2 regions of the Pedobacter sp. G11 genome follow, and region 2 is predicted to be linked to the other one. Evidence: riboswitches for the same ligand, from Rfam matches in the RefSeq annotation. Region 2 holds a riboswitch; the other holds the start of a gene.
The links. Region 2 has a riboswitch for cobalamin ahead of EA772_RS09735 (TonB-dependent receptor). Riboswitches for the same ligand answer to the same signal wherever they lie in the genome.
Positions count from the first base shown of each region.

Region 1 (4,971 bases), 890 kb from region 2:
TCCGCACTTCCGTGGCAAAAGTATTAATTTATCTCAGGCTCAGTAACTAAAACTTCTTCTGTTTTGCGCATTTCTTTCGCCGCTTCAACCATTTCGATTAAAGCTTTTTTGGTTTCGTCCCAGCCACGAGTTTTTAGTCCACAGTCTGGATTAACCCAAAGCTGATCTGACGGAATAACTGCTTTTGCTTTCGTTAACAGATGAACCATTTCTTCCCTTTTAGGTACACGGGGAGAGTGGATATCATAAACACCCGGACCAATTTCATTAGGATATTGGAAGTTGGCAAAGGCATCCAGCAGCTCCATTTGCGAACGCGAAGTCTCAATCGTAATCACATCGGCGTCCATATCAGCAATGTTCTGAATGATATCATTAAACTCTGAATAACACATATGGGTGTGGATTTGCGTTTCATCTTTCACGCTGCTGGCCGAGATTCTGAAGGCTTTTACTGCCCAGTTTAAATAATGCTGCCATTCCGTTTTGCGCAAAGGCAAACCTTCTCTTATGGCAGGCTCATCGATTTGAATGATTTTGATTCCTGCTTTTTCTAAATCTGAAACTTCATCACGGATGGCTAAAGCGATTTGTGTACAGGTTAACGAGCGAGGCTGATCGTTACGCACAAAAGACCATTGTAAAATGGTAACCGGGCCTGTTAACATGCCTTTCATATATTTTGAAGTTAGCGATTGCGCATAGGCAGTCCATTTTACAGTCATAGGGTGCGGGCGGGAAACATCTCCATAAATAATTGGAGGTTTCACACAACGTGATCCATAACTCTGCACCCAGCCATTTTTGGAGAAAGCAAAGCCATCCAATTGCTCACCGAAGTATTCAACCATATCGTTTCGCTCAAATTCACCATGAACCAATACGTCCAGGTCAATGTCTTCCTGCCACTTTACCGCTTTTGCGGTTTCTTCGGCAATTAAGGTATCATATTCCTCTTGTGAGTATGTGCCATTTTTAAATTTTGCCCGCCAGCTTCTCACTTCTGTGGTTTGCGGAAAAGATCCAATGGTCGTGGTTGCAAAGCGTGGCAAATTCAGCGATTGTTGCTTTACTTTTCTCAGATAAAATGGGCTCAACCTTTCTGCATCGCTATCTTTTAAGTTCGCAACACGTTCTTTAACAATGGAGTTATGAATTAATTTTGATGTTTTTCTGTTGCTTAAAGCTTTTTTATTCTCTTCAAGTTTTTGCGTGGTAGATGCAGGGCTTTCGTTCGTAATCAGCTTTTTTAATGTAACCACTTCAGCAACTTTCTGCCTGGCGTAGGCTAGCCATTGTTTAATTTCTGGAGATAAATGTTTATCATCGGTTTCATTTTCGAGATCAACCGGACAATGAATTAGAGAGCAGGAAGGTGCAATCCAAACGCGATCTTCTCCCAGTTTTTGTAGGGCATGGTTAATAAGTGATAGCGAATGGTCGTAATCATTTTTCCAGATATTCCGGCCATCAACTAAACCTAGCGATAGGACAGTTTTTTCATTTAATTTGCTCAAAACTCCCGCCAGTTGTCCCTCAGCACGAACCAAATCGATATGTAGCACATTCATGGGAAGCGATGCCACCAAATCCAAGTTGTTATCTAGCCCTTCAAAATAAGTTGCCAGAACAATTTTTAGCTTTGGAAATGCTTTTTTGATTTCTTTATAGGCATATTCGTAGGCTTTTTGCTCTTTTTCAGACAAACCTAAAGTCAAAAATGGCTCATCAAACTGCACATATTCCACGTCGAGTGAGACTAATCTTGTTAAAATATCCAGGTAAACCGGAAGAAGATTTTTAATCAGATCAATTTTTTCAAAACCTGCTTCTTTTTCTTTGCCTAATAAAAGATATGAAATTGGGCCGATTAGAACAGGTTTGGTGATGATGCCAAGTTGCTTGGCCTCATAAAACTCATCAATTATTTTAGTTGAAAATAACTTAAATGGCTGATCTTTGTAGAATTCCGGAACGATGTAGTGATAATTGGTATCGAACCATTTTGTCATTTCCATGGCTACTACATCCAGGCCATCTTTTTGGTAACCTCTGGCCATTGCGAAGTACAAATCGAGTTCGGAGTTTCCCTTTTTGAGGATAACCTCATTGTATCGCTTCGGAATTGCGCCAAAAGTTAATGAATGGTCTAAAACATGATCGTAAAATGAAAAATCATTAGAAGGAATAATATCAACTCCTGCTTGCTGTTGAAGTTTCCAATTTTCGTGGCGGATGTTTTTTCCTACCTGAAGTACATTTTTGTACCCCGTTTTACCTGCCCAATAGTTTTCGCAGATTTTCTTTAATTCGCGGTGGCTACCAATTCGCGGATAGCCTAGATTTTGCGTTAGCATCTCTTTTAAAGATTAAGTGAATAAATCGTTAAAAGCCCTCAAAGCAATATTTCAAATGTTTTCTCGGCAAAATTAAAAGGAAAAGTCAGGGCACAGAAAATCCAGTCTGAGCAAAAAGCTTAGAGAAATTTAATAAAACGTTAATTTTATTGTACCTATCAGACCTGACCAGTTTCTTTTTACGCGAAAGCACCGTCAATTCGATATTTGGCAGGTCTCCTGACTTACGCCCCGTTTTATCGCCTTCCCATACCCGAAAGTACAGTGGCATGAATGATAAAACAGTTGTTCGATGAACAGCGTTTACAGTTGCGCGACAGCTCGTGATTTGCACACGATTCCCTTTTAATTCCAACATTACATCGGAAACCTCTATCGGTTGATGAAAAATAAAGTTAAGAACTTACATCGAAACAAATGTATCGAATAACAAGGAGGAATTTTAATGGTTGGCAAATTTTATTCTGAATTTATCAACCTGAAGCTGCTAAACATTGCTAATATTTGGCGGCTTAAACACTGTAACAAATTTACATCAGCAATAATATAGATCGTTTTCTAATTATATTTGAATATCCAACAAACACCCTAAATTATGATTAAAAGACACTTTAGAAAGCTATCCTTAGCTTTTCTAATCGTAAGTAGCAGCGCCATTGCACAGGAAGTGCCAACGCCTAAATCTCATTTTGGTTTTGCAATCGGCGATGATTATCAATTGGCAACTTACACCCAAACGGAAGCTTATTTTAAAAAGCTTGCTGAAACTTCAAAACGTGTTAAGTTAGTAGACATAGGAAAAACTGAAGAGGGAAGAAGTCAATATATGCTGGTTGTTTCCTCTCCTGAAAATATTCAGAAGTTAACCCGGTATAAAGAAATTTCTCAGCAGTTGGCTCATGCAGAAATTACGCTTGAGCAGGCAAAGGCACTAGCCCAAGAGGGGAAAGCAGTGGTTTGGATAGATGGAGGCTTGCATGCGAATGAGACCGTTGGTGCACACCAATTGATTCAAACAGCTTATGAATTTGCATCTAAAACAGATCCGGAAACCATGAAAATACTGGATAATGTGATCATTTTGTTTACCCATGCCAATCCAGATGGACAAGAGTTGGTAAGCAACTGGTACATGAGGGAAAAAGATCCAAAAAAACGAGTGCTTTCTGGCTGGCCAAGGCTGTATGAAAAATACGCCGGACACGATAATAACCGTGATTTTTTCATGCTCAATTTAAAAGAGACTCAAAATATGGGGCGCCAGCTTTTTGTAGAATGGATTCCGCAGATTATGTACAACCATCACCAGGCTGGTCCAGCAGGGACGGTTGTGGCGGGGCCACCTTATCGCGATCCTTTTAACTATGTTTTTGATGCGACACTTTTAACCAGTTTAGATGCTGTAGGAGCAGCGATGCATACCCGGCTCAATGTGGAAAGCAAGCCTGGTTATACACAACGTGGAGGGTCGGTGTTTTCTACCTGGTATAATGGTGGTTTGAGAACGACAACTTATTTCCACAATATGATCGGTTTGTTAACTGAAATTGTGGGCAGTCCTACGCCATCAGAAATTCCGCTGGTGCCATCGCGATTGTTGCCAAATAGTGATTCACCGAACCCGGTTACCCCGAGAAAATGGTATTTTAAAAACTCTATTGATTATTCTGTTTCATTGAATTATGCGGTGTTAAATTACGCCCAACGCCATGCTGATGAGTTGCTTTTTAACATCTATCAAATGGGTAAAAATTCGATTGATAGAGGTAAAAAAGATACCTGGTCATTCTCACCAAAGAAAATAGAAGCCATTAACGCTGCGGCTAAAAAAGGCGGTTCTGGTTCAGCAGATGCTGGTGATTCGGAATTTGGATTAAGAAGAGCAATGAGCGTAAAGTATTTCGATACGGTAATGAATGCGCCTGAAAACAGAGATCCGCGGGGTTATATTTTGTCTGCTGATCAGGCAGATTTTAATTCGGCGATTAAATTTCTAAATGCGTTAATTAGAACTGGTATTGTCGTGCAAAAGGCAACGGCTCCATTTACCGTTGAAGGCAAAAATTATCCTGCAGGGAGTTATGTTGTTAAAACCGATCAGGCTTTCCGTCCACATGTTTTGGATATGTTTGAACCGCAAGATCACCCCAATGATTTTAAATACGAAGGTGGTGCACCTATTCCCCCTTACGATGCTGCAGGATGGACCCTAGCCTATTTAATGGATGTGAAGTTCGACCGGATTCAGAACGATTTCAATGGACCGTTTGAGCGCAATCCGTACGGAAAATTACTGGTTCTGGAAAATAAAGTAGCGGGATCGAGCTTCGTTTTAAGTGCAGCTCAGAATGACTCTTACACAGCGGTTAACGACTTATTAAAAAACAAAGTAGAAGTTTTCCGTTCAAATGAGAATGGCGATTTTTATGTATCATCTGCTGGAAAATCAATACTGGAGAAAGCCAATGTAAAATTAAAATCTGCTTCAGCACCAAAAGATAAAATGAAGATTACGGCTGCCAGAATAGCCTTATGGGATAACTACGGTGGTTCAATGGCTTCTGGTTGGATGCGTTTCATTATGGAGCAGTACCATTATAACGCAACAGTGATT
Region 1 is NZ_CP034190.1:1,346,380-1,351,350, reverse strand. Features, by position in the region: gene metE (5-methyltetrahydropteroyltriglutamate--homocysteine S-methyltransferase) at 24-2,357, opposite strand; cobalamin riboswitch at 2,549-2,746, opposite strand; gene EA772_RS05905 (M14 metallopeptidase family protein) at 2,953-4,971, shown strand, end outside.
Region 1: linked by a shared signal. The riboswitch ahead of metE (5-methyltetrahydropteroyltriglutamate--homocysteine S-methyltransferase) and the one ahead of EA772_RS09735 (TonB-dependent receptor) in region 2 are both predicted to bind cobalamin.

Region 2 (4,971 bases):
CGGTTTTCCAGATAAAAATAAATGGCAAAACCCAGAAATATTTTCCCCAACACAAAAACAGCAGCAAAAACCCATCGCCATGCTTTATGAATGCGCATTTGGTTTGATTCAGACTCTACCTCGATGTACCGATCTTGCTTTACTTTTTCCTGTTCAGCTTGTTGATATTTGTGTTCAGGTGAAGTATAACGATCTAAATTTTGCTCACGAAGTTTAATTTCATTTACCTCTTGCTCAATTTTAGACAATATTCCGGGAGGTGGAGGAACAGCCATGCTTTGGGCAAGTATTTCCATGTCCAACTCCAGTTTTGTTAAAGCCTCATCAAATTCAGGATATTGTTTTTTAAGCAGTAACACCTGCTGAACTTCATCATCCGTTGCCACGCCCATTACATAGGTTTCCATTAGGCCGCTATCTATAAATTTTTTAATTTCCACGAGCTTTCCTGATTTTATCTACTGATGATTTTAATTGGGTGCGCAAAATATCTTCTTTTTTGTGAAGTAGGCTTGCCAGCTGAGAGATTGATTTTTTCTGATAATAAACCGCCTGAAAAACAACGCGTTCGTCAGCAGTTAATAAATTTAAATCATCATTAATCTCGTTGGCATCTCGTAACTTCCCACCTTCATGGTCTGCTGAAGAAAACTCAATCAATTTATTTTGTGCATACTGCCTCAGCGCTAACCAGGAGGTTGGGCGGCCATTGCTTTCTATCGCAAATGCAGATATAATTTTAATTAAGTGTTCTTCCGACCTCTTATGATCTTGAACTGTTCCTCGGATAAAACCTAAAAGCATGCCAGCATATTTATCGTATAACTGACGAATATCTTTTACGTTATCTTTGCGGATATTTAAAGCAACTTCAGACATTTATTAACGGGAGTAATTAAATATAATTGCAAGATAAGCGCAAAAACTTAAAATACTTTTATTCAAAAAGAAAAAAGAGTCAACTTTAATTGTTTTAGATGGTTTTATATACAAAATTGGAAAATCTCTAATATCATTTTAATTTGATTATTATTTTGTTCCTTTAATTTAGCGCACCAATATTTTGAAGATGAGAATAGCAACCTACAATGTAAATGGCGTAAACGGACGCTTACCGGTTTTGTTAAAATGGCTCGAAGAAACTCAGCCAGATGTGGTTTGTTTGCAGGAACTGAAAGCTCCTGACGAGAAATTTCCTCACCAAGCCATTTTGGATGCAGGTTACAATGCAATTTGGCATGGTCAAAAAAGCTGGAACGGTGTGGCCATTCTTTCTCGTGGACACGAAATAAAGGAATTAAAAAGAGGCTTACCAGGAGACCCGGAAGATTTGCACAGCCGTTATATTGAGGCCATGGTAAATGGGGTAGTTGTTGGCTGTTTATATTTGCCTAATGGAAACCCTGCGCCAGGTTTAAAACTGGATTACAAACTGGCTTGGTTTGAACGACTAACGCTTCATGCAGCAAAGCTTTTAGAATATAATTTACCTGTTGTTTTGGCTGGAGATTATAATGTAATGCCAACTGAACTCGACGTTTATAAACCGGAACGTTGGGTGGAAGATGCGCTTTTCAGACCTGAAGTACGCAAAGCATTTCATGATCTTGTTGCCCAGGGATGGACAGATGCCATTAGAAAATTGTTTCCTAATGAAGTAATTTATACTTTCTTCGATTATTTTAGAAATGCTTATGGCAGAAATGCAGGTTTAAGAATTGACCATTTTCTGCTTAGTCCTCAACTGGAGAAAAGGCTTTTAAACGCAGGGGTAGATAAGCATGTTCGTGGATGGGAGAAAACAAGTGACCACTGCCCGGTTTGGATTGAAATTACTGACTCTGAAAAAGAATAATTCGAGATTCACTTCAGCACATATGTTTCAGAGATAATTGTTTGAATGATTGCGTTTCGTGAATTTTTCACACAAATTTATATTTTCAGAATTCTTCTCAAATTTTGGCTACCTTTGCCATGCTTTTGGTTTCCGCTTCACACCCGGAATTAAAAGGGAATTTGGTGTAAATCCAAAACTGTCCCGCAGCTGTGAGCTCCATAACGGATTTCTATTCATAAAGCCACTGTTTCACATTCAAGAAATGGGAAGGTAAGAAACCCGGGAGTAAGTCAGAAGACCTGCCTCTAGCAATATTTCATAGCTTTCGGGGATTGAAGCTAGAGATGAGGTACTTTTGGTATTCCGTATTTTCATTTCTTGTAATTCTGTTTGCTGTGGGGATTAAACTCACACCAAAATGTTTAGGTTTTTACCTGCCTCTAATGGCGTAAAATATTATTCTATCAGCTTGTTCATTTTCTGGACAGGTATGCTCATGCCTGAATTATCTGTTGCACAAACAGATTCTTTAAAAGCTAATGTATTGAAAGAAGTAGAAATCAAACAGAAAAGAAGATCTACACAAAATCTTTCGCCCACACCCCTCCAAATATTAAATGGTAAAGAATTAAAAAATCTAAACGCCTTATCTGTGGCTGATGCCATTCGCTATTTTTCAGGTGTTCAACTGAAAGATTATGGTGGTATCGGTGGTTTAAAAACCATTAATGTTCGGAGCATGGGTACCAACCACACTGCGGTATTTTATGATGGCGTACAATTAGGTAACGCACAAAACGGTCAGGTAGATTTGGGTAAATATTCTCTTGATAACATTGAAGAGATTTCGCTTTACAGCGGGCAAAAAAGTGATTTATTAATGCCGGCTAAAGCTTTTGCATCTGCCAGCTCCCTCTATTTAAAAACAATTGTTCCAACATTTGAGGCTGATCAAAACAGGAATTTTCGGTTGGCTTTGAAAACGGGTTCTTTCGGCTTGATTGATCCTTCAGTCACCTATAACCAGCAATTGGGAAGCCGCTTGGCGTTAAATTTAAATGCTGAGCTAATAAACGCAAATGGAAAATATAATTACCGTTACACCAATGGTGTTTATGATACTACGGTAGTTAGGCGCAACGCAGATATTTTTGCTAAGCGTATAGAAGGTGGCCTTTATGGGACAACCTCTGACAGCAGCAAATGGCAAATCAAGTTATACAACTACAACAGCGAGAGGGGAGTACCTGGTGCCATTGTTGCTAATAAATTCGACTTTACCCAACGCCAGTGGGATGATAATTTCTTTGTTCAGTCTTCCTTCGAAACTCAAACAGATCGAAAACTTCAGTTTTTAGTAAATGCCAAATATGCTTATGATTTTACCAGATACCTTGATCCGGATCGGGTTTCAATATTTGGCGCTTTAGATAACCGATATACGCAGCAAGAATTTTATTTGTCGCTTGCAAGTTTGTATCACTTCACTCAATTCTGGGATCTTTCGCTCTCAACAGATTACACCTATCAACAATTGGATGCCAACCTGGAAAACTTTGCCTACCCGAAAAGGCAAACCGGTTTAATTGCACTGGCTACAAAATTTAGCTGGCCAAGATTCAATATCCAGGGAAATGTTTTAGCTACTTTGGTTAACGATCAGGTGAAAAGTAATATACCCGCAGGCGATAAAACTGAATATACACCAACAGTAATGGCTTCCTGGCAACCCTTTGCAAAAAATAATCTCAGGTTGCGGGCATTTTATAAGTCGATTTTCAGGATGCCAACCTTTAACGATCTGTACTATACTTTTATTGGTAACAGCAAGCTGAATCCAGAATATACGAGTCAGTACGACCTCGGCTTTACCTATTCTAAATCTTTTGAAGGTAATAAACTCAATCATATTTCGCTTCAAACAGATGTTTATTATAGCGATGTAAGAGATAAGATTGTTGCCATACCTACCCTAACTTTATTCCGCTGGACCATGTTAAATTTGGGCAAAGTGGAGGTGGAAGGATTAGAAACAAGTTTGCAGAGCCATTGGAATTTTGACGAGCTTAACATCGTTGCAAAGGCCAATTATACCTATGAGCGAGCATTGGATGTTACACCTACAAGTGAGCTTTTTGGACAGCAAATTCCTTACATTCCAGTGAATAGTGCTTCGTTTACGTTGGCATCAGATTATAAGAACTTTGGTTTAAGCTACAGTTACATCTACACCGGCGAACGCTATAGCCAGAAAGCAAATATTCCGGTTAACTATGTCGAACCCTGGTACACTCATGATTTGGCAATTCGGTATTCCTTCAATGCTTCAAAAATAAACTACAGCATTGCTGCTGAAGTGAATAATGTTTTTAACCAGTATTATGATGTAGTACTTAACTACCCAATGCCTGGAAGAAATTTCAGAATTACGCTTATTACAAAATTTAATTAATACAAAATGAAAAATTCTACTACAGTTAAAATGTTATTGTTGTTCGGCCTAAGCACCGTTTTATGGTCTTGCCGGAAAGATAAATCAGTTACACCAGAGGAGCAAGTTCAGTTACCTGGCCAAGGTGTAACCGCCGTGAATGGCCTTTATATTTTGAATGAAGGTAATTTCGGTTCGAATAAAGCATCATTAGATTACTATGATTACGCAACAGGTGTTTACCGGAGAAACCTTTATGGAGCGGCAAATCCTAGTGTAACTTTAGGTTTAGGTGATGTGGGTAATGATATTAAAATCTATGGATCTAAACTTTATGTAGTGGTAAATGGCTCCAATAAACTGGAGATTCTGGATGTAAAAACGACGAAGAAATTGGCACAGGTTGATATTCCAAACTGTCGCTACGTTGCCTTTTACAAAAATAAGGCTTACGTAACATCATACGATGGCTACGTTGGCGTAATCGATACGGCATCATTCAAAATCGATACAAAAATTACGGTTGGTCGCCAGCCTGAAGATTTGGCTGTAGTTGGCGATAAATTATACGTGGCGAATTCTGGCGGTTATTCCAGCAGCGATTATGAGCGTTCAATCTCTGTAATAAATTTAACCACTAATTTAGAAAGCAAAAGAATTGATGTTGCAATTAATCTTAATCGCTTAAAAGCTGATCAATATG
Region 2 is NZ_CP034190.1:2,231,759-2,236,729, forward strand. Features, by position in the region: gene EA772_RS09720 (hypothetical protein) at 1-440, opposite strand, end outside; gene EA772_RS09725 (sigma-70 family RNA polymerase sigma factor) at 430-879, opposite strand; gene xth (exodeoxyribonuclease III) at 1,070-1,855, shown strand; cobalamin riboswitch at 1,965-2,159, shown strand; gene EA772_RS09735 (TonB-dependent receptor) at 2,256-4,289, shown strand; gene EA772_RS09740 (YncE family protein) at 4,296-4,971, shown strand, end outside.